3 regions of the Acidipropionibacterium jensenii genome follow, and region 2 is predicted to be linked to each of the others. Evidence: riboswitches for the same ligand, from Rfam matches in the RefSeq annotation. Region 2 holds a riboswitch; each other region holds the start of a gene.
The links. A riboswitch is a leader RNA that binds a small molecule or an ion and turns the genes downstream of it on or off. The one in region 2 is predicted to bind thiamine pyrophosphate.
Positions count from the first base shown of each region.

Region 1 (7,539 bases), 600 kb from region 2:
GGCGGGAGGCCCTTCAAGGGGTGTTGGACCTCTTCGGTGCACATTTCACTCGGGGAACTGGGGGATCTGGCGTGTGGGGGTCGTGATGGGCGGTTCTCCGAGTGAAAGGTTCAGGCCAGACCGGGGGAAGTGATGATCGATGGGCCCCAGGCGCCGGCATCAAGACCAGCAGGCGCCAGCGGAAGCCAGACCCTGGCGACCCCGACACCACAGGCGTTGGCGATCGATGGTGGGCTGGCGTAGAGTGTGCGGCTGGCTGTCCCTCGTCGGGACGGCCGCGTCGCGGGGCCATTCGGCCACCGTGACGGGCATATCGCCCTCCTGCCACGGGACCTTCCCGTGGCCGCCGAGACCAGAGGAGGTGGAGTCAGCGTATGCGTAAGTACGAGGTCATGATTCTCATTGACCCGACCGTTGACGAGCATCAGGTCGATTCCCTCATGGAGCGCTACCTGAAGGTTGTCACCGATGAGAAGGGATCTGTCGACAAGGTCGACGTGTGGGGCAAGCGTCGCCTGTCCTACGAGATCCAGAAGAAGTCCGAGGCGGTGTATGTCGTTCTCGATGTCACCTGCAAGCCCTCGACCGTTCAGGAAGTCGACCGCCTGTTCGCGATCGACGAGAAGATCCTGCGCACCAAGGTGATGCGCCCGGACGTCCACTGAGACGTCGGACACATCTCAAGAACCCTTGTAACGACGGTTCTGACGCCGTCCGCCCCGATCGCTTGGACCCGCTGCTGAAAGTGTCAGTGGCGGCTGGCAGTCTGGGGGACACGACGTCGTACCCCGTTCCGATTCGGAGAGTCACATGGCAGGCGAAACATCCATCACCGTGATCGGCAATCTCACTGCTGATCCTGAGCTGCGGTTCACCCCCAACGGGGTGCCGGTGGCCAACTTCACCGTTGCGTCCACCCCGCGCACCTTCGATCGCCAGAGCAATGAGTGGCGTGACGGTGAGGCGCTGTTCCTCAACTGCTCCGTGTGGCGCAACTACGCGGAGAATGTCGCCGAGTCGCTGTCCAAGGGGATGCGCGTCGTCGTTCAGGGCAACCTGAAGGCGCGCTCCTACGAGGATCGCGACGGCAACCGCCGCACCGTCCACGAGCTCGATGTCCAGGAGGTGGGCCCGTCGTTGAGGTACGCCTCGGCGAAGGTCACCCGCAATCCCTCGGGCAGCGGCCAGGGTGGTCAGGGCGGCGGATGGTCCGGTGGCGGCTCCGGCAACCAGGGCGGTGGCTCCGGCAACCAGGGAGGAAACTCCGGCGGTTGGGGTCAGCAGCCTCAGGGTGGCAACTCGGGTGGCTGGGACAACAACCAGTCGGGCAACCAGCCCGGACGCCAGTCGGGAGCTCCGTCGGGCAATCAGGGGAATCAGGGGTCCTACAACCAGGGAGCGGACAACCGCGGAGGCGGCGTCGACCCGTGGGCCCAGGCCCAGAGCGACGAACCTCCGTTCTGATCCGCACCCTTTCAAGCAACGTCAAGTTCCGCTCCCGGCGGCGACGGCCCAGGCTGATCGTCGACGAGGACACGGACAGGCACATTCCGGCGAGAGCCGGGCTTTCACGGGAGTGATCCCGTAGACAAGGAGAGCACCACAATGGCCGGTCCACAGCGTAAGCCTGTGAACAAGAAGAAGGTCGTTCCCGTCAAGACCGTGCACATCGGCGAGGTCGACTACAAGGACATCGCCCTGCTGCGCAAGTTCATCTCCGAGCGTGGCAAGATCCGCGCCCGCCGCGTGACTGGGCTGACTGTCCAGGATCAGCGCAAGGTCGCCATCGCGATCAAGAATGCGCGCGAGCTCGCGCTTCTTCCCTACGCCTCGACCGCACGCTGAGAAGGAGGTCCGACATGAAGCTCATTCTCACTGCACCCGTCCCCAAGCTCGGGGAGCCCGGTGACATCGTGGTGGTCAAGGACGGTTACGGCCGCAACTATCTGCTGCCGCATCGTTTCGCCATCCGGTGGACCCGTGGCGCCGAGACCCAGATCGGGCAGATCAAGCGGGCGCGTGACGCCAAGGAGATCAAGACCCGTGAGCAGGCCGAGGAGGTCCGCGGCCAGCTCGAGGACTTCAAGGTCCAGATCCCGGTTCAGGCCGGAGACACCGGTCGCCTCTTCGGCGCCGTCACTCCCGCCGACATCGTGCTCGCCGTCAAGCGCGCCGGTGGCCCCGCCCTCGACAAGCGGTCCATCGAGATCGACAAGCCGATCAAGACCATCGGCACCCACTCCGTAGGCGTGAAGCTGCACGAGGCCGTCAAGGGCCACGTCGCGGTCGAGACCGTCGCCAAGTGAGCTGACGACGGCCGACGCCGGTCCGCGCAGGGCGATCTGCACGTGTCGGTGACGGCCGTCGGTCACGGTTGATGAGAGCCGTCCGGTTCGCCGGGCGGCTTCGTCACGACTGGCACAGGTTTGTTTGCACAGGTCTGTTGAGGCAGATCTGCTGACACAGATCCGACAAGGGGTCGCGTCCTCGGGGCGCGGCCCCTTCGTCGTACCCTCCTGTGCTCCGGGGGCATTGCTGGTCCGATCGTCGCCGAGTCTCAGCGCGTAGTCCCCACCCGGAACCGAATCACGGGGCCCACCGGCCACCGGGGAATCGCCGACACGCGGAAGGGCGGCGACGTCGTCCCGACGATCTAGGCTATGGGCCTGTGCGCCCGGGCCGGTGCGCGTCCCCCACAGAAAGGTCTCTGCTCCGTGAACTGGTGGCAGGCTGTCATCCTCGGAATCGTCGAGGGCATCACCGAGTTTCTGCCGGTATCGAGTACCGGGCATCTGCGCATCGTCGAACACCTTCTCGGGTTCAAGACCCAGGGCGTGGGCATCACGGCGTTCACCGCCATCATCCAGGTGGGTGCGATCGCCGCGGCGATCATCTACTTCTGGAAGGACATCGTCCGGATCGTCGCCGCCTGGTTCCGCGGTCTGTTCAACAAGGAGGGACGCGACGATCCCGACTACACCCTCGGCTGGGGGATCATCATCGGATCGATTCCGGTGGCGGTCGTCGGGCTGGTCTTCAAGGACGCCATCCAGGGCCCGCTGTCGTCGATCTGGGTGGTCGCCGGGGCGCTGATCATCTGGAGCTTCGTGATGATGGCCGCCGACCGTCGCACCGATCTCGGTCGCGGGATGAAGGACGTCACCCTGGTCGACGCCACCATCATCGGCTGCTTCCAGGCACTGTCCCCGCTGTTCCCCGGCATCTCCCGATCCGGCGCGACGATCTCCGCGGGCCTGTTCCGCAAGTTCGACCGGACGACCGCGACCCGGCTGTCCTTCTTCATGGGCATCCCCGCACTGGTGGCCGCCGGCATCTTCGAGGCGATCACCGAGGCCTCCCACATCACCGCCTCCACCGACATCCTGATCGACGGCGGGATGGGCGTGATCGGCTGGGGGCCGACCATCATCGCCACCCTGGTCTCCCTGGTCGTTGCCTACTTCTCGATCGCCTGGCTGCTGAAGTTCGTCTCCTCGAACAAGTTCACCGGCTTCATCTGGTACCGGATCGTGCTCGGCGTGGTGCTCCTGGTCCTCGCGTTCACCGGGTTGATGGCTGTCTGATTGAGGCAGAGGGACGACCCCTTGCGACCCCGGGCGGAATCCTGGGTGCGTGAGGGGTCGTCGCTCACAGTCATCGCTGACAAGGGGGTCCCGGCAGACGCCGGGGCCCCCTGTGGCATTGTCCGGGGCTCCCTGTGGCATTGTGTTGCGTGGACACGGGGTGCGCCGCTGCGCTGAGATCACACCCGTGGAACCTGATCTAGTTCGGACTAGCGAAGGGATGTCCCAGTGACCTCCACCATCCACCCATCGGTTCCCGGCGCCCTGCCACGGGTGCTCTCCATCGCCGGAACCGATCCCTCCGGGGGAGCCGGCACAGCTGCCGACATGAAGTCGATCACGGCGGCCGGCGGCTACGGCATGACCGTGGTCACCTGCCTGGTCGCCCAGAACACCACCGGTGTGCGCGCCATCCACACCCCGCCCACCGACTTCCTCGCCGCACAGCTCAAGGCCGTGGGGGACGACGTCGTGGTCGACGGCGTCAAGACCGGGATGCTCGGCACCGCCGCCATCATCGAGACGGTGGAGCAGTGGCTCGACGTCCATCAGCCGCCGGTCCTCGTCGTCGACCCGGTGATGGTCGCCACCAGCGGCGACCGCCTCCTGGAGCCCGACGCCGAGGCCGCCATGAGCCGGTTCTGCCGGCGGGCCACCGTCATCACCCCCAACATTCCCGAGCTCGCCGTGCTGGTCGACGACAACCCCGCACCCGACCAGGACGCCGCCGTCGCCCAGGCCCGGGCGTGGGCGGCCGACACCGGCGTCGCGGTGATCGTCAAGACCGGACACCTGGACTCCCGGCTGGCCACCAACCTGTGGGTCGGCCCCGACGGCCCCCTCGTCGAGGTGCCCTGCACCCGGGTCGACACCACCAGCACCCACGGCACCGGATGCTCGCTGTCCTCGGCCCTGGCCACCCGGCTCGCCGCCGGAGACGACCCCGCCACAGCCCTCGTCTGGACCACCGAATGGCTCCACGAGGCGATCCTCCACGGCAGCGAACTCGTCGTGGGCCACGGCCACGGTCCGGTCGACCACAGCCACCGGATGCGCCGGCTGGCGGCCGCCGGACAGCCCGTCGCCTGGCTGACGGCGGACGACGTCCCCGCCGCCCTGGAGATCCCAGACCAGCTCGCCCCGGTGACCGACGCTCCCGCGGCCGTGATGCCGACCGCACCCGCGACGGCGACCGACGCTCCCGCACCCGCGACGCCGGCCGCACCCGATGCCCCGTCCGCGCCCGATGCCCCGTCCGCGCCCGATGCCCCGGCCGCCGCGGTGCCCGCCGCCGGACCCTGGACCGCGGCCCTGTGGCGCGCCGGGTCGGACCTGGCCCGCCGGATCGCCGACTGCGACCTGGTCACCGCCCTGGTCGACGGCACCCTGTCGCCCGGCGTCTTCTCCTTCTACCTCGGCCAGGACGCCTGCTACCTGGCCGGGTACACCCGCGCCCTGGCGGCGGTCGCCGCCTCATCGGCCGATCCCGCCGAGGCCGCGGACTGGGCCGGCGGAGCCACCGCCAGCCAGGTCGTCGAGGCCGAACTGCACCGCAGCTGGCTCGGCGCCGACTCCCAGCCGCCCGCTCCCAGCCCGGTGACAAGGGCCTATGTCGACTTCCTGATGGCCAGGGCACTCGGCGACGACCATCCGGTCGGTGCCGCCGCGGTGCTGCCCTGCTACTGGCTCTACGCCCAGGTCGGCGCCTCCCTCCCGCAGGTCCCCGACGACCACCGCTACGCCGGATGGCTGGCGACCTATCGCGACGACGCCTTCATCACGGCCACCGCCACCGCGCTGGGTCACGTCGAGAAGGCGATGGAGGTGGCCGCGCCCGCCCAGAGGTCGGCGGCCGCTCGTGCCTTCCTCATCTCGTGCCGCCATGAGCTCGAGTTCTTCGAGCAGGCACTGCGGATGGACGGTCTGCGATGACCCCGGCAGGTAGCACCAGAACGTCCAGCCGCGCCGCATCCAGCACCAGGACGTCGACCGCCGCATCGTCCACGACGACGTCCACCGGTGCCACAGCGTCCAGCCGGGTTCTCGACGTCGAGCAGGCCGAGCGGATGCCTGCCGCCGGCCGTGCCGCGCTGCGCGCCGGTGTGGTCGGCAACTGGATCGACAACGTCCACGTCTTCCTTCCGCTCACCGCCCTGGCCCCCGCGCTGGCGGTGATCGCCGGACCCGGGGTGGCCGCCTCGACCGGCGCCGTCATCGTCATCGCGATGATGCTCGGCCGTCCGCTGGGAGGGATGATCCTCGGGCGCGTCTCGGACCGGCTCGGTCGCACCCGCACCACCCGGATCGCGATCACCGGAACCGCCTGCTGCGCCCTGCTGATCGCCGCGGTGCCCACCCACGAGATTCTCGGGGCCGGCACCATCGCGGTGATCCTGGTGCTGCGCTTCCTCGGCGGGATCTTCGTCGCCGGCGAGTACTCGGCGGCGATTCCGCTGGCCATGGAGTGGTCGCGGCCGAAGCGCCGCGGCCTGATGAGCGGGCTCATCCTGTCGATGGCGCCCTGGGCGCAGGGGTCCATCGCCTTCGCCACCGCCGGCCTGCTGGTGGGACTCGGACCCCAGCGCTACGCCGCCTGGGGATGGCGGCTGATGTTCGTCGTCGGCGCGCTGTGCTCCCTCGGGATGCTCATCTACTACCGCTACCGGGTGGTCGACGCCCCGGTCCTCCACCGCCAGGCGGCGTCCCCGGCGCACACTGCCCATTCGGGCACTGCCCAGGCGAGCTCCACCCACCCGGCCGACTCCCGGACGTCGCAGACCGGACCCGCCGCCGATCGTCCCGTTGCCGGAGTGCGCGAGGTCCTGGTCGGACGCTGGGCACCGGCCTTCTGGCAGGTCTTCACCCTGATGAGCGGCCTGTGGCTGCTCACCAACGCCGTCGTCATCATGCTCACCGCCAGACTGTCCACCGACGCCGGACTCCCGGCCACCGGCGTCTCGGTGGCGATGGGTGTGGCATCGGTGGCCCAGGCCATCCTGATGGCCGTCGCCGGTCACCTCTCGACCCTCACCGGACGACGCAACCTGCTGGTCGTCTGGGGAGCCGTCGCCGCGCTGGCCGGCCCGGGACTGTGGTGGGCGACCGTCAACTCCCACACCCTCGGCCGCGCCGCGATCCTGGCCGCCGTCCTGCAGGTCATCACCGTGTCGGCCTACGGGCCCGTCTCGGCCTACCTGTCGGAGCGGTTTCCCAGCGAGGTGCGCTCCACCGGCTACGGGATGGGATACAGCCTCTCGCTCATCGTGCCGGCCCTCTACCCGTTCTACCTGCCCACCCTGGAGAGGGCTGTCGGGTCGCACTCGGCGATCATGGGTCTGGTCGCCCTGGGCGGGATCCTCGTGGTGATCGGCGCGCTGTGCGGGCCGCGACTGGGACCCTCCGACATCGACGCCGGGATCGACGAGGTGGCCCACGCCTCGACCCGCCGCCGGGCCCTCCGGGTACCGACGTCGGCGGGTTCGCGATGAGCTGGGGACTGCACCCGGACCTGGCCGAGGACGGGGACCTCGCCGAGGTGGCCGACGTCATCGCCCGGACCAGACGGCGTCCCCCGTTGGTGCACTGCATCTCGGCGGCCGTCTCGATGGACCTGGTCGCCAACGGACTGCTGGCCGCCGGCGCCCGGCCGGTGATGACCGAGACCCTCCAGGAGGCGCCCGCCGTCACCGAGATCGCCGACATCCTGCTGGTCAACTTCGGAACCCTCAGCACCGACGCGATGGACGGGATCCCCGCCACCGTCGAGGCCTCCCGCCGGGCCGGACATTTCTGGGTGCTCGACCCCACCGCCATCGGGGCCGCCCCGATCCGCACCCGGATGGCCCGCGACCTGCTGGCCGGCCGGCCGGCGGTGGTGCGGGGCAATGCCTCCGAGATCCTGGCGCTGACCGGGGGAGGGGGAGGCCGCGGGGCCGACTCCGAGGACCCGGTGGAG
Region 1 is NZ_CP040635.1:936,792-944,330, reverse strand. It holds gene rpsF (30S ribosomal protein S6) at 375-665, shown strand; gene FEZ32_RS04120 (single-stranded DNA-binding protein) at 811-1,464, shown strand; gene rpsR (30S ribosomal protein S18) at 1,606-1,845, shown strand; gene rplI (50S ribosomal protein L9) at 1,860-2,306, shown strand; gene FEZ32_RS04105 (undecaprenyl-diphosphate phosphatase) at 2,715-3,584, shown strand; TPP riboswitch at 3,731-3,822, shown strand; gene FEZ32_RS04100 (bifunctional hydroxymethylpyrimidine kinase/phosphomethylpyrimidine kinase) at 3,813-5,516, shown strand; gene FEZ32_RS04095 (MFS transporter) at 5,651-7,072, shown strand; gene thiM (hydroxyethylthiazole kinase) at 7,069-7,539, shown strand, end outside.
Region 1: linked by a shared signal. The riboswitch ahead of FEZ32_RS04100 (bifunctional hydroxymethylpyrimidine kinase/phosphomethylpyrimidine kinase) and the one ahead of FEZ32_RS06715 (thiamine ABC transporter substrate-binding protein) in region 2 are both predicted to bind thiamine pyrophosphate.

Region 2 (7,539 bases):
GGGGCCGGGTACTGACCGGCCCCGGGAGCACCGGAGAACACCATCCCGCACGTTGATGTCCGGGCCTGACCCAAGTGGCATCCATAAATTGACAAGACACCCATACCAACCAGAACTTAATATCGAATGAAGATCGGTCAGGGTCAGTGACGATCCCCCGATATCCTGCGTGCCCTTAAGGAAGAGCGGCATGAACATGACAACAGCAGTTGCACCAGAAGCACCCTCCGAGACGGTCGTCATCCACAGTCGTCGCGATATCCTCAGATACCTCGAGGACAATCCCAGGAACACCCCTCGGGTCGGAATTCTGTTCGCGATCGCGATGACCTCGGTCCTCGCCGACGCCTATGACCTGGGGAGCCTGAGCATCGGCGTCAGCTCGATGACGCAGGACCTCGGCCTGACCGCGACCCAGATCGGATTCATCACCTCGGCGACCGCACTCGGAGCGCTCGCCAGCGCCCTGGCCGGCGGCATCATCGCCGACCGCACCGGACGGTACAAACTGTTCATCATCTGCGCCGTGCTGCTGACGGTCGCACCGATCGGGATCTGCCTGTCGGTGAATTTCTGGATGGTTCTGTTCTTCCGCGTAATTCTTGGTATCGCAATCGGTCTGGACATGCCGGTGGCCTTCTCCTTCATGGCCGAACTGCTGACCAAGGAGACCAATGCGAAGTTCATCAACTTCTGGCAGCCGTTGGCCTCATTCTCCAACATTCTTGGCGTCAGCATCGCGCTGCCGTTCGCGATCAACGCGGTCACCTCGCACATCTGGCGGTTCACGGTCGGATTCGGGGCAGTCATCGCCGTCGTCGCCCTGGTGCTGCGGCTGAAGTACTCCGAGGAATCACCCCAGTGGTCGGCCAGGCATCAGACTCTCGAACAGGCCGCCGGCGTGCTGGGCAAGACCTACGACCTCAATGTCATCGTCGAGCCCGACGGCAGCGATGACACGATGGAAGAGGAGCAGAAGCACGGGGTCAGGGAGCTCTTCGGCCAGAAGCAGCGGGCGAAGACGGTGCTGGTGTCGATCTGCGCCTTCGCTCAGCAGCTCCAGTACTACGGTGTGGGCTTCTACATCCCGGTCATCGCCGCGATGGTGTTCGGCAAGGACATGGTCTCCACAATCGTCGCCACGATCTGCGCCCAGGGCCTCGCCATGCTCGCCGGCCTGCTCGGGGTGCGGCTCACCTCGCGACTCGGCCTGCGCAGGCTGGGCCTGGTGGGCTATGCGATCGTGCTGGTCTGCCTGGTGTGGATGGGTCTCATCGGAGTCCACGGCGGACAGGACCCGTCCCTGCTCCCGGTCTTCCTGGTCGCCTTCCTGCTCGCCGGAAGCTCCTTCGGACCAGGCCCGCTGTCCAAGACGCTGGCCGCCGTCGTCTACCCCACCGAGATCCGCGGCATCGGCACGGGCTGGTCGGAGACCATGGGTCGCGTCGGATCGGCCATCGGCCTGTTCTTCTTCCCGGTCGTGCTGGCCGCGATCGGCATCAAGTCGACGATGCTCGTCATCGCCATCTGCCCGATCATCGCCATCGTCGCGCTGCTGACGGTGCGCTGGGGAGAGAAGTCCCAGCGACAGTCCCGTCTGGTGACGCCCGAGGCTGGCTGATCGGCTAGCTGTCGAGTGGTCGAGGGCCCATCATCCGATGGGCCCTCGACCACTCTGCGTCCAGAACGGTGAAGTCCTGCGGATCCATGGTCTGGGCCCACCACGGGCGCGGCGTCAGCGTCAGACGCCGCAGCGCGACCGGAACCGTCGCCAGGCCGAACCGCCGGGCCACCGCCAGACGGTGATGGCCGTCCAGGGTGGCGAACTCCTCGTTGAAGGCCAGATCCAGGGGCACGAGAATCCCGTGGAGGGCGATGTCGCGTTCCAGTGCGTTCAGATGCGAGGGGGTGTCCACCACATCGGCCGGTGCACCGACCAGCTCCCGGTCGACCACCTGGTACCGGGTGACCAACTGCGTCGGAAGCACCACGATGCACGTTATGGGCGGCAGGCTACCGGGGTCGACGCCGCAGCCGGCAGTCAGTGTCCCGGCCGGAGGTGCACGAGAGCCGAGGCGTCCACGCCGAGACCCACCGTCTCGCCGGGCTCTCTGCCGAGGGCACCACCACCGACGACCGCCGCCGCAAGACGCCCGTCGGGCAGCTTCACCTCCACCTCGGTGCGACCCCTCACGAACCGCGAGGAGACCACTTCCGCGCTGATCCCACCGGCCCCGGGAGCGCGACCACTGGACTCCCGGGCCTCCTCCACCACCAGCGACCCGACCGGCAGTGCCACCGGCCCCTCGACCCGCACCCCGAACCAGGCCGCCATCTGCTCGGGGGCGACCACCGGCCCCTGGCCGAGCAGTTCCACCACACCGGCGTCGGCCGGGTGGCCCCACAGCCGGGCCGGGGTGTCGAGCTGGACGAGTCGCCCGGCCTCCATCACCCCGACCAGGTCGGCCACCGCGAAGGCCTCGTCCTGGTCGTGGGTGACGTGGACTGTGGTCGTCCCGGTGCGCTGCACCAGATCCCGGATGTCGGAGGCCAGCCGGGACCTCAGCGCCTTGTCGAGGCTGGACAGCGGTTCGTCGAGCAGCAGCAGCCGAGGTTGGGCCGCCAGCGCCCGGGCCAGCGCGACCCGCTGCGCCTGGCCGCCGGAGATCTCCTGGACCGGCCGGTTCTGGTACCCCTGGAGCCCGACCAGCTCGAGGAGCTCCCCCACCCGGGCGCGACGTCGTCCCCGCGGCATCCGGTTGAGGGCATAGCCGACATTTCCGGCGACGTCCCGGTGCGGGAACAGCTGGCCGTCCTGGAACATCAGCCCGAAGCCGCGACGGTGGACGGGCACCCTGGTGACGTCCTCGCCGTCCCACAGCACGGTCCCCCGCTCGGGCCGCACCAGGCCGGCGACCGCCCTCAGCAGGGAGGACTTGCCCGACCCGGAGGCGCCCAGCAGGGCGACCACCCGGCCCGGCGCAACGTCGAGACTGACGTCGTCCACCGCGGGCTGGGCGCCCTGCTCGTAGCGGACCGTCAGGTCTCTCACCGACAGCCCTGCAGCACCCTTGTCCACCACGCGGTCCTCCGAACCCTCATCCAGACCCTCATCCGTCACCTGCTCGCCTACCACGACGTCACCTCCGGTGGTCGAAGTCTCTCCGCGATCCCCATCACGACCACCGTCATCCCCGCCAGCAGCACCGAGGCGGCCATCGCCATCCCGTAGTTCTCGGCGCCGGGCCGCGAGATCAGCCTGCCGATGGCCACCGGCAGGGTCATCCGATCGGGGCGCGACAGGAAGGAGGTCGCCCCGAACTCCCCCAGCGAGGTGGAGAAGGCGAACCCGATCGCCAGCCCCAGGCCGCGCGCCAGCACCGGCAGGTCGATGGTTCCCAGCACCCGCCACGGCGGCGCCCCCAGCGCCGCGGCCGCCTCCTGCTGACGCGGATCGATCCCGCGCAACGGCGGCAGCAGCACCCGGGTGACCAGTGGGATCGCCACCATCGCCTGGGCGATCGGCACCAGCACCGGGGAGGTGCGCAGGTCCAGCGGCGGCCGGTCCAGGGTGATGAGGAACCCGAATCCGACGGTCACCGCGGAGACCCCCAGGGGAAGCATGAAGGCCGCATCGCCGATCGACAGCCCGGCCCGTCCCCACCGGCCGGTGGGACGCCGCGACAGCAGCAGGGCCACCACCGCGCCCAGTCCGACCGCCAGCAGGGTCGCCCAGACCGCGGTGGTGAGGGAGTTGATGAGGGTCTGCCAGACGCTGATGACCATCCCGGAGCTGTCCCCGGCCGACATCAGCGCCCGGTAGTTGGCGATCGACCAGACGCCGTCGCGCTGGAAGGACCGCTCCACCAGGGTGAGCACGGGGGCGAGCAGCAGGACGACCAGGACGACGGCGGTGACGACCACCGGCAGCCCGTCGCGACGTCCCCGGAATCGCAGCGGTCCCGGCGAGGCGCTGCCCAGGGACCGTTGCAGACGGCGCTGGGCCCGACCCGACAGGAACAGGCACAGCCCGGTGACCGTCAGCTGGACCACCGCCAGCGAGGAGGCGGTGGGAAGGTCGAGGAACTCGACGGTCTGGGTGTAGATCTCGGTCTCCAGGGTGGAGTACTGGGTACCGCCGAGCACCTGGACGATGCCGAAGGCCGAGGCGCAGAACAGGAAGACCACCGAGGCGGCCGAGGCGATCGCCGGCGCCAGGGCCGGCAGGGTGACGGTCCGCCAGACCCGCAGCGGACCGGCCCCCAGAGCCCGGGCGGCGTCGGCCCGGCGCGGGTCGAGCTGGGCCCAGGTGGACCCCACCGTGCGCACCACCACGGAGTAGTTGAAGAACACCAGGGCGGCGGTGATGGCCTGCCAGGACCCGTCCAGGCCGAGGAACCCGAGCCGGCCGTTGGAGGCCAGCAGGGTCCGGAAGGCGACGCCGACCACCACGGTCGGCAGCACGAAGGGCACCGAGACCAGGGCCCGGACGAGGGTGCGTCCGGGCCAGCTCACCCGGTAGAGCAGGTGGGCGCCGAACAGGCCGAGCACCAGGCAGAGCAGGGTGCCCAGGCTCGCCTGTCCCAGGGTGAACCGGATGATCCGCCAGGTCCGCGAGGACTGGAAGGTCTGGGCCATCACCGCGAGGGTGGGGTGGCCCTCCTCATCGATGAACCCCTTCACGATGAGGTGGATCGCCGGGGCGGCGAAGAAGACCGCCAGGAAGCCGACGGCCAGCAGGCCGGCGACCAGCCAGCAGGCGCGCCACACCCACTGGGACGTCCGGTAGGACCTCACCCCTGAACCGTCTCGGTCCACTCCTTGATCCAGGTGTTCCGGTTGACCGACAGCGTCTTCGGGTCGACGGTGAACGGCTTGGGGGACAACGGGGCGAACTTCTTCCACTCGGCGGGCAGCGCCACCGAGGAGTCGATCGGGTACATGTACATCTGCCCGGGGATGTCGGCCTGGGCGTCCTTGGAGAGCAGGAAGTCGACGAAGGCCTTCGCCCCGGCGGGGTTCTTGGCGCCGTGGATGACCCCGGCGTACTCGGTCTGGCGGAAGCAGGTGTTGAGCAGGGCGGAGGTGGCGGTGGTCTTCCCGTCCTTGCTCACGGTGTCGGCCGGGGAGGTCGAGTAGGACAGCACGAGCGGGTACCTGCCCTTGCCCTGGCCGGCGCTGAAGTCGACGTTGTAGGCGTCCTGCCAGCCCTTGTCGACCTTGACGCCGTTGTTCTTGAGGCTGGTCCAGTAGCCCTTCCAGCCGTTCTCACCCTTGGCGCCGACGGTGGCTGCCAGGAAGGCCATTCCCGGGGAGGAGGTGGCCGGGCTGGAGACCACCAGCAGGTTCTTGTACTGGGGCTTGGCGAGATCGTCGAGGGTGGTGGGGACCGCCAGCTTCTTGGCGGAGAACCAGCCGTCGTCGGCGTTGATGCAGACATCGCCGCGATCGATCGGGGTGAGCTTGCCGTCGGTGTCCCGGGCGGCGTCCTTGGCCGAGGCGGGCAGCGCGGCGGAGCTGTAGGGGTCCAGCACGCCGGCCTGGATGGCGCGTCCGGAGAAGGTGTTGTCGATGCCGAAGACGGCGTCGCCGAGCGGGGAGTCCTTGGTGAGGATCATCTGGTTGACGACGGCGCCGGCGTCCCCCTGGGAGACGAACTTGGGCCGGTAGCCGGTCTTCTTGGTGAACTCGGCGACGACGTTCTTGCTCATCGCCCAGGAGTCGTGGGTGACGATGGTGACGTCCTTGGACGGGGTGGCCGAGCCGGAGGCCGAGCCTGCGCTGGACGACCCGCCCGATGACCCGCACCCGGCCAGTGCCATCGCTGCGGCGAGCAGAACGGCCAGTCCTGCGTGACGGTCTCGGATCCCGAACATTGCCTTCTCCTCCTCATGGAGGGGCCCGGCGCTCGCGTCCGGGCGGCTGGCCCTGACGAAAGAGCCTGGAGAGATTCTCGACTCCCTACGCCGGGTTGATCCCGCTGGTGCGGGTCCGGATCAGGTTCGAGGGTCTGCCTTCTCGGCACTCTCAGCACGATTGCGTGCTCCCCTGTCGACGCCGAAGACTCTATCAGTCCGTCCGCCAGGGGCCTGCTGACGTCCGACACGACGCCGCCAGACCCGGGGGACGACCCCACCCAGGCCGGGGGACGACACCACCCAGGCCCATTCGTGTTCGATCTTCCGGTGAGTTCAACCCAAGATCGAACACAAACCCGGGCCAGGCCCGACACCAGACCCACAACCCCCACACAGGCCCGTTGGTGTTCGATCTTCCGGTGAGTTCAACCCAAGATCGAACAGAAACCCCCACACCAGGCCCGACATCGACCCCACAACCCCACACCAGGCCCGACATCGGCCCCACGGCCCCACACCACGCCCATTCGTGTTCGATCCCCCGGCGAACTCACCCGAAGATCGCACACCAAACCGGGAACGGTCCAGTGCACCTGTGCCCCGGATTCCGATGCGGGTCCACAGTTCCTCCCACCCACCGGAGGATGATGGTGCCCCGTGAGACCTCACCAGGCTGCCGACCGCCCACCAGCGCGCTCCCCACACGGGCCGGCCGAGACCTTCTCCCCTGGCGAGGCCGACCCCATCGTCGATCGGATTGCGGCCGACGGCGCCGGACGACGACCGGTGGTCCTGATCGACGGCGGCTCGGGATCGGGCAAGTCCACCCTCGCCGAGGCCCTGGTCGGCATCCTGGACCGGCGGCCGGGAGCGCCCTGGCAGCTGGTCCACGACGACTTCTACCCGGGTTGGGCCGGCCTGTCGGCGGCGTGGCGGATGGTCCCCGAGAAGATCCTGGCCGACCACGACGCCGGGTACCGACCGTGGGACTGGGCCGCGAAGGCCCCCGGCGACCGGCGCGAGCTGGACCCCCGGGCGGCGATCCTCGTCGAGTGCTGCGGGGCCCTCACCCCGGTCTCGGCGGCGATGGCCACCACCCGCATCTGGTGCGAGGCGGACCCGCGGACCCGCAGACGACGGGCTCTGGACCGCGACGGCGAGATGTTCGCCCCCTACTGGCAGATGTGGGCCGTCCAGGAGGAGCTCCACTGGCTGCGGCACCGCCCCCGGACCCTGGCCGACATCGTGGTGGGCTGAGCTCAGCCCCTCACCGTCAGCGGGGCGGACCCGCCGACCTGTCGGATCCGGGGCTCAGCCCCTCACCTTCAGCGGGGCGCACCCGCCGACCTGCCGGATCCGGGGCTCAGCCAGGCACCGGGGTGATGAGGTACTTCAGAACCACCAGGATCACCATCACCGCCAGCAGTCCGGCCAGCGCCCACCAGGTCATCGGCCGGTGTCCGCGGCGCACCCGCTCGGTGTCCTCGAAGAACACCACGCCGGTCACCAGGCCCGCCAGGAATCCTCCGACGTGGGCCTGCCAGGCGATGTCGGGGATGAAGAAGACCAGCGCCACGTTGAGCCCCAGCACGATCCACAGCGGCCTGGTCGACCCGCCGAGTCGCCGCTGCACCACCAGCAGGGTGCCGAACAGCCCGAAGATCGCCCCCGAGGCGCCGAC
Region 2 is NZ_CP040635.1:1,532,976-1,540,514, reverse strand. It holds gene FEZ32_RS06735 (MFS transporter) at 191-1,621, shown strand; gene FEZ32_RS06730 (ParB N-terminal domain-containing protein) at 1,626-1,991, opposite strand; gene FEZ32_RS06725 (ABC transporter ATP-binding protein) at 2,042-3,121, opposite strand; gene FEZ32_RS06720 (ABC transporter permease) at 3,130-4,797, opposite strand; gene FEZ32_RS06715 (thiamine ABC transporter substrate-binding protein) at 4,794-5,876, opposite strand; TPP riboswitch at 5,942-6,060, opposite strand; gene FEZ32_RS06710 (nucleoside/nucleotide kinase family protein) at 6,516-7,115, shown strand; gene FEZ32_RS06705 (rhomboid family intramembrane serine protease) at 7,222-7,539, opposite strand, start outside.

Region 3 (7,539 bases), 1.1 Mb from region 2:
CACTCCCAGACGCATCCCCGACAGGTCGGCGCCCCGGGCGGCCTCCACCACCGGGGGAACATCGCGGGGGATCGAGGTCTGGTCCATCGGGTCGTGACCGGCGATCACCCGGTGCAGCAGCGCGGCGTCGGTCACGGTGCGGGCGCAGGGTCCGGGCTGGTCCAGGGAACTGGCCATCGCGATCACCCCGTACCGCGAGGTGCCGCCGTAGGTGGGCTTGACGCCGACCGTGCCGGTCACCGAGGCGGGCAACCGGATCGACCCTCCGGTGTCGGTGCCCAGCGCCAGGGGAGCCTCGAAGGCCGCCAGGGCGGCCGCCGATCCACCGCCCGAACCGCCGGGGATCCGGTCCAGGGCCCACGGGTTGTGGGTGGGGCCGAAGGCCGAGGTCTCGGTGGAGGAACCCATCGCGAACTCGTCCAGGTTGGTCTTGCCGAGCACGACCATCCCGGCGTCCAGGCATCGCTGGACCACCGTGGAGGTGTACGGGGAGATCCAGTCCTCGAGGATTCGCGAGCCGGCCGTGGTGGCCATCCCGCGATAGCAGAACAGATCCTTGACGGCCAGCGGGACGCCGGCCAGCGGGCCGAGCTTCTCACCGGCGGCCCGCCTTCTGTCGATCCCCTCGGCCTGGTCCATCGCCCGGTCGGCGTCGACGGCGAGGAAGGCGTTGACCTGACCGTCGACCTGCTCGATGCGGTCCAGACAGGCGCGGGTGATCTGGGCCGAGCTCAGCTCCCCCGCCTCCATCGCGGCGACCAGGTCGCAGGCGCTGGCGGTGAGAATCTCGGCGTCGCCGGTGGTGACCGCCGAGGTCATCCCCGTCTCACTCATCCCTGTGTCACTCATCCTTGGGCCTCCTGGTCGAGAATCCTCGGCACCCTGAACCGGTTCTGCTCGGCGCGCGGAGCCATCGCCAGCGCCTCCTCGGCCGGCATCGAGGGTTTCACCTCATCCGGTCGGAAGGCATTGACCAAGGGCAGTGCGTGAGAGGTGGGCGGCACCTCGGCGGTGGCAACCTTCGACACGCTGGCGACGGCGTCGAGAATGACCTCAAGCTGGGGTGCCAGCGTGGCGGTCTCATCGGCGGTCAGCTCAATACGTGCCAGGCCGGCCAGACGGGTGACGTCATCCGGCGTGAGAGCCACGATGATCCTCCTGGGGGACGGGGCAGAGAACATGACGCGGGCAATGGGACAAGGGGCGGCGCCAGTGGCGCGGCCCGATGAGTGTCCACAGCCCTGCTGGCCAATCCTAGGGCCTGTCCGCGACGCTCTCACAGGTCGCACATTTTGGACCGTCGACCGGCGGGGGGAGAATGAAGCGTGCTCATGCTTCGCGTTCAACTTCCCGACACCCCGGGTTCACTGGGGTTCGTCGCCACTGCGATGGGGACGGTCGACGCTGACATCTCCGCGGTCGAGATCGTGGAGAAGGGCCCCGGCTACGCCATTGACGACTTCATCCTGACCCTGCCCCCGAGCACCCTTCCCGACACCCTGGTGTCGGCCTGCGACATGCTCGACGGGGTGAAGGTGCTGTGGCTGTCGCGCTACCCGGAGAACTGGGGCATCGAGTCCGACATCGCCACTCTCAACCGGATGGCCGAGGATCCGGCCCATGGCGCCGAGATCCTCACCGAGGCCACCCCGGTGGTCTTCCACTGCCAGTGGGCGGCCCTGTTCAGCCCGGATCGCTCCGTGCTCACCTCCACCGCCCTGGCCCCCGAGTTCACCCCTGAGGCGGTGGACCGGCTGAATCCGCTGGACGCCACCCACTCGACCGATCTGGACGAGGGCTGGATGGCCGGCTGGGGTGACACCGTGGTGGCGGTCGCCCCGCTGTCGGGCGGACGCAGTCTGGTGCTGGGACGTCAGGGGGGCCCGGAGTTCCTGGCCTCCGAACTCAACCGGCTGCAGCACCTGGCCGCACTCGCGAACTGATCCGGGGCGGTTCGTGGTTGCCCTTGAGGCCGCGGCGTGGACCAGCCTGCGGTTCTGGTACGAGGTCCTCTCGGCATTCGGCTTCGGCGTCGCCTCCAGCCTCGTGCCCGTCCTCAACTCCGAGATCTTCATCGTGGGGTCCCTGGCCAGCGGTCTGCTGGGACCTCTGGAGGTCTCCATCGGCCTGGCCCTGGGCCACGGCGTCGGCAAGCAGATCATGTTCCTGGCCGTCCGCAAGGGTCGCCAGCTGAGCTGGTTCGCCCCTCGGGAGAAGACCGCCCCACCCCCCGGGTCCCGCCGGGAGAGATGGCGCCGGTGGAACGGGCGGGTCGCCCGGATGGTGGAGAACCCCCGCTGGGGGATGCCGATCCTGGTCTTGTCGGCGATCACCGGCATCCCGCCGGTCTACCTGGTGGTCATCTACTCGGCCACCACGAGGATGCGGTTCTGGTCCTTCTCGGTGTGGGTGACGGTGGGCTTCTTCGTGCGCTGCCTGGCCCTGGCCCTGGCCACCAGGTGGGGCGTCCACCTGGTGCTGTGAGCCCGGTCCGGGACGTCAGCGCGCCGGGTCAGGCAGGCAGGTAGTCGTTGGTGGTGGCCGAGGCTCCGTCCAGGGCTTTGTCGAGCAGCCCGTTGCGGTGCATCCAGGTGGCGAAGGCCGCCCAGTCGGCCGGCTTCTGGACTCCGAACGGTCCGGTTCCCAGCAGTTCGACGGTGGCGTCGACCATCTTGGCGACCATCTGCGGCTGGTAGGAGCCCCTGGTCGGGGCGGTCATCGCCTCGGCGGCTGTGCTGTGGTCCTTCTGGGCGGCGCTCTGACCGGCGGCCAGTCCCCGCAGGAAGGCCCGCACCTTCTCGGCGTACCCCTTCTCCTGCGCCAGCCGTCGACGGCTGGCGATGATCACCAGTTCGGCGTAGTCGGGAAGTCCGAGCTCGGTGGCCGGCATGACGTTGACCGGCACCTTCTCGGCGAGCTCGATTCCCTCGATGTTGCGGAAACCGCCGTAGATGGCGTCCACCTTGTCGGTGAGCAGGGCCTGGCTGAGGCTCTGCTGGATGTTCGGCATCGTGATGGTGGCCGGATCGACCCCGGAGCGGCGCGCGATGTACTCCACGCTGGGCCGCTGGGAGGCCAGCCCGGACAGTCCGACCGTCCGGCCCTTGAGCTGTGCCCCGGAGGTGATCCCCCGCGACTTCTTGGCGATCAGGGAGGTGAGGCTGACCGGGATGAGGGCGGCCACCGAGATGACGTCGAGCCCCTGGCCGACCGCGATGAGGGTGTCGGGCTCGTAGCTGACGGCCAGGTCGACCTGGCCCAGGGAGACCTGCTTGGCGGCGTCGGCGGTGTTGGCCGGGTTCTGGATGCCGACCTCGATCCCCTCCTTGGTGAAGGCCCCGGTGTGCACGGCGGTGTAGAGGGTGACGTGGTCCGGGTTCGGGTTCCAGTCCAGCAGCAGGCTCAGCTTCGAGCTCGCCGACGGGGAGGACGCCGACCGGGCCTCGGTGCGCCCGCATCCGGCCAGCCCTGCGGCGGCCAGTGCGCCGCAGAACAGGCCGCCCAGTCGACGGCGACTGATCGGTGTGCTGAGGGTGGGGTTGTGGACAGCTGTCATGATTCTCCTCGTTCGGGGGTGATCCAGGGGCAGATGAGGCGCTCCAGCAGGGTTGCGGCGCCCAGCAGCAGGCCGGACAGGGCGGTGAGCACCACCACCTGGGCGAAGACGAAGTCGGTCGCCAGACGCGGGATGGCCTGGAGCATGAGATAGCCGATGCCGTCGGTGGAACCGGTGTACTCGGCGAACACCGCGGCGACCGGGGCGAAGGTCACCGAGACCCGCAGGCCGGCGAATCCGCGGGGTGCGGCGTGCGGCAGGCGGACCCGCCAGAACAGCGCGCTGCGCCCGGCGTTCAGGGTGCGCATGGCGTCGATGAGTCGGGGGTCCACAGAACCGATCCCGGCCATCAGGTTGAGAGCCACCGGGAAGAAGCACAGCAGTGCGACCACGATGATCTTCGGGGACATCCCGTACCCCAGGGCGATGGTGAGCAGCGGCCCGATGACGATCGTCGGGATGGCCTGGGAGGCGACCAGCAGCGGCGTCAGGGAGCGCCCGACCAGGGGCAGGTAGCCGGTCGCGACGACCATCGCGACGGCGACCGCCACTCCGGCGCCGACCCCGGCCAGGGTCTCGGCGGCGGTGACCATGGTGGCTCGGCCCAGGGTGTCGGGCCAGTTCGTCACCAGGGAGGCCAGCACCGAGCCCGGGGAGGGGATGACGTAGTCGGCCACCTGTCCGGAGGAGGTGAGGCCGATCCAGCCGGCCAGTACGAGCAGCACGGTGAGTGCGGGTGGCAGCACCCGGGCCATCAGGTGCCTCATCGGGATTCCCCCGGCACCGGGCCGGACCCCGCAGAGGCCTCCGCGGAGTCGCCGAGGGCCTCCAGGACGGCGGTCCGGGCGGCGGCGAACCGGGGATCGGCCAGGATCTGCTCGCGACGGCGGTCATCGTCGAACCAGCCCGGCCAGGATCCCTGGGCGGCGGCCGGTCGCGGTCCTGCGGGTCCGAGCAGGATGACCCGCCGGGACAGCAGCAGCGCCTCCTCGACGTCGTGGGTCACCAGGATCAGCGTGGCGCCGGCCGCCAGGACGGCGCGGCGAAGCCACCGCTGGCCGTCCGCACGGGTGATGGCGTCCAGGGATCCCAGCGGCTCGTCGGCCAGCAGCACGGGCTTGTCGGCCAGCAGGGCACGGGCCAGGGCGGCGCGTTGGCGCATTCCCCCCGACAGCTTGTCGGGCCGGGACCGGGACCATTCGGCCAGTCCCCACTGGTCCAGCACCGCCAGTGCGCGGGTGCGCGCCTCACGGCGCGCCACCCCCTTGTTGCGCAGTCCGATGGCGACATTGTCGACCAGCCTCAGCCAGGGCAGCAGCAGATCGTTCTGCGGCATCATGGCGCAGCCGTCCAGTCTGTCGTGGGGGTCGCGGTGGCCCAGCACCTCGATGGTCCCGGTGACGGGTTCGGCCAGGCCGGCGATCAGCCTCAGCAGGGTGGACTTGCCGCACCCCGAGCGGCCGACCAGGGCGATGTGCTCCCCCACCGCGGCGGTCAGACTCAGATGGGCCAGCACCGGATGACTCGAGTGGGGGTATCGGTAGCTTGCATCGTCGATCCGGATGGCCGGCCGGCCGGCCCGCGCACCGCTCACCGGAGCGTTCACCATTGCATGCGCCGACGCATCGTGACATCCCTCCGCTCATGCAAATGAGATCAGGTTCGGCGGGTGTTATCTCAGCCCCACGATGGGAGGCACCCCGTGTCTTTCAGCCTGTGAGTATACCGAGCGGGCCTGGCCGGCCGCGCTCAGCCCCGCGGAATCAGCCCTGCGGAATGAGGATCCGGTAGAAGAAGTAGAACAGCGCGGCCAGTCCGGCCAGCACCAGGACGAAGACGATCGGTGCGATGATCCGCTGAACCTTCTTGGCGCGGGTGGAGGGAACCCCCCTGGGCCCCCATTCGCCGATCTTCGGCTGGACGCGCACCGGTGCGCGTCCGTTGAGGTTCAGGTCGGTGAAGATGCCCACCCGGCCATGGTAGCCATCGTGGTCCGCCCGGTCAGTCGCGCAGCGCCTCCTCGGCCAGCTGTGCGGCGCGGGCGAGTTGCTCGCACTGGCGCGCGGCGGACGGTTGGGACCAGGACGCCAGTCCGCAGGCCGGGGTGAGGATGCACCCGCTCAGGACCAGACGTCGGTCCACCCCGATGCGTCGGCTCACCTCGACCAGCCGGTCGAGGATCTGGTCGGCCGAGATCACCCGGTCCGGTGCACTGGTCGGGACCAGGCCGAGACCCAGCCTCCGGTACTCCCCCGGCTCAGCGCTGCCGGTCCGGGGGACCGACTCCAGCCATTCGGCGCAGTGGTCGAGATCCTGGTGGCCCAGTGCGTCGCGATCGACCAGCAGGTCGTCGATGTCGATCCGTTCCAGCAGGTCCCAGGGCAGTCCGGGAGCGCAGCAGTGCAGGGCCGCCCGGGCGGCTCCGGCCGTCCGGAGGGCGTTGACGACCGGGCCGATGAGACCGGTGGCGGTGTGCGGGGCCATCGCGGGATAGCGATGGAGTCCCGACTGGGTGGCGACGCGTCCGGCGAGCACGGCCGGTGCGGCCGGCTCGTCGAGCTGCCAGACCCAGTCCACGGCGGGCATCCTGCGGCTCAGTTCGGCCTGCTGTGCGGCCAGGCCGTCGGCCAACGACTGGCCGACGTCGCGCAGCGCGCCGGGGTCGTCGAGGACCGCCTCGCCGTGGCGCAGGTGCACCCCGGCGGCCAGCGTGAGGGGCCCGCAGATGCCGATCTTGACGGTGGCGGACTCCCCGGCCAGGGTCTCCTCCAGATCGTCGAGATCCCTGCGCCAGCCGGCACGCGCCGACCGGGCGGCCCGGTCGTCGGCGTCGGCCAGCCGCCAGCCGGCCGGGCCCAGGTCGGTCGGGATGGACTCCAGCTGGGCTGTCCCGCGCCCGAGGATCCCTGCCCCGGGACCCCGATCGGGCAGTTCGGGCAGCGGGATCAGATCGGGGAAGTACTCGGCCATCGAGGCGAGCGCCCCGCGGAAGTCCCGACCGGGCAGGGAGCCCAGCGCGGTGGCCCTCACCGGGTGGCCCCGACGATGTCGGTGCCGGCCCGGTCCGTGCCGCAGATGGTCGCCGATCCGACCACCAGGTCGCCGTCGTAGAGCACCGCCGCCTGGCCGGGCGCCACTCCCTTCAGTGGCGTCCGCAGGGTCATCCGCACTCCGCCGTCGACCCGCTGGACGCGGGCCTCCACGGGGGTGCCGTGGGCGCGGACCTGGACCTGCCCGACCCAGGAGTCGGTTCCGGGGGTGTCGGAGCACCAGACCGGCCGGATGGCCTCCAGTCGATGCACCTCCAGGTCCTCGGAGGGGCCGACCACCACGGTGTTGGAGACCGGTTCGATGTCCAGCACATAGCGTGGCCGGCCGTCGGAGGCAGGGGTTCCCAGGTGCAGGCCGCGTCGCTGACCGATGGTGAAGTGGTGGTAGCCGTCATGGTGGCCGACCACATCCCCGGTCTCGTCGCGGAACTCACCGGTGTGCTCGCCCAGCTGGTCCGAGAGCCATCCGGCGGTGTCCCCGTCGGGGATGAAGCAGATGTCGTAGGAGTCCGGCTTGTCGGCGACCGTCAACCCCAGTCGGGCGGCCTCGGCGCGCACCTCGGTCTTGTAGGAGTCGCCCAACGGGAACAGGCAGTGGGACAGCTGCTCCTGGTTGAGCACCCCCAGCACATAGGACTGGTCCTTGCCGGGGTCGACCGCACGGCGCATCCTGGTGATCCCCTCGCGGGTCTCCAGCCGGGCGTAGTGGCCGGTCGCCACCGCGTCGAAGCCGAGATCCAGGCCCCGCTCCAGGACGGCGGCGAACTTGATCCGCTCGTTGCAGCGCAGGCACGGGTTGGGGGTGCGACCCGCCCGGTACTCGTCGATGAAGGGGTGGATCACCTCCTCGGCGAACCGCTCCGAGAAGTCCCACACGTAGAAGGGGATGCCGATCCGGTCGGCGGCCCGCCGGGCGTCGAAGGAGTCCTCGAG
Region 3 is NZ_CP040635.1:2,651,543-2,659,081, forward strand. It holds gene gatA (Asp-tRNA(Asn)/Glu-tRNA(Gln) amidotransferase subunit GatA) at 1-819, opposite strand, end outside; gene gatC (Asp-tRNA(Asn)/Glu-tRNA(Gln) amidotransferase subunit GatC) at 846-1,181, opposite strand; gene FEZ32_RS11875 (ACT domain-containing protein) at 1,332-1,943, shown strand; gene FEZ32_RS11880 (VTT domain-containing protein) at 1,957-2,484, shown strand; gene FEZ32_RS11885 (ABC transporter substrate-binding protein) at 2,513-3,556, opposite strand; gene FEZ32_RS11890 (ABC transporter permease) at 3,553-4,323, opposite strand; gene FEZ32_RS11895 (ABC transporter ATP-binding protein) at 4,320-5,165, opposite strand; TPP riboswitch at 5,173-5,269, opposite strand; gene FEZ32_RS11900 (hypothetical protein) at 5,320-5,526, opposite strand; gene FEZ32_RS11905 (uroporphyrinogen decarboxylase/cobalamine-independent methonine synthase family protein) at 5,558-6,526, opposite strand; gene mnmA (tRNA 2-thiouridine(34) synthase MnmA) at 6,583-7,539, opposite strand, start outside.
Region 3: linked by a shared signal. The riboswitch ahead of FEZ32_RS11895 (ABC transporter ATP-binding protein) and the one ahead of FEZ32_RS06715 (thiamine ABC transporter substrate-binding protein) in region 2 are both predicted to bind thiamine pyrophosphate.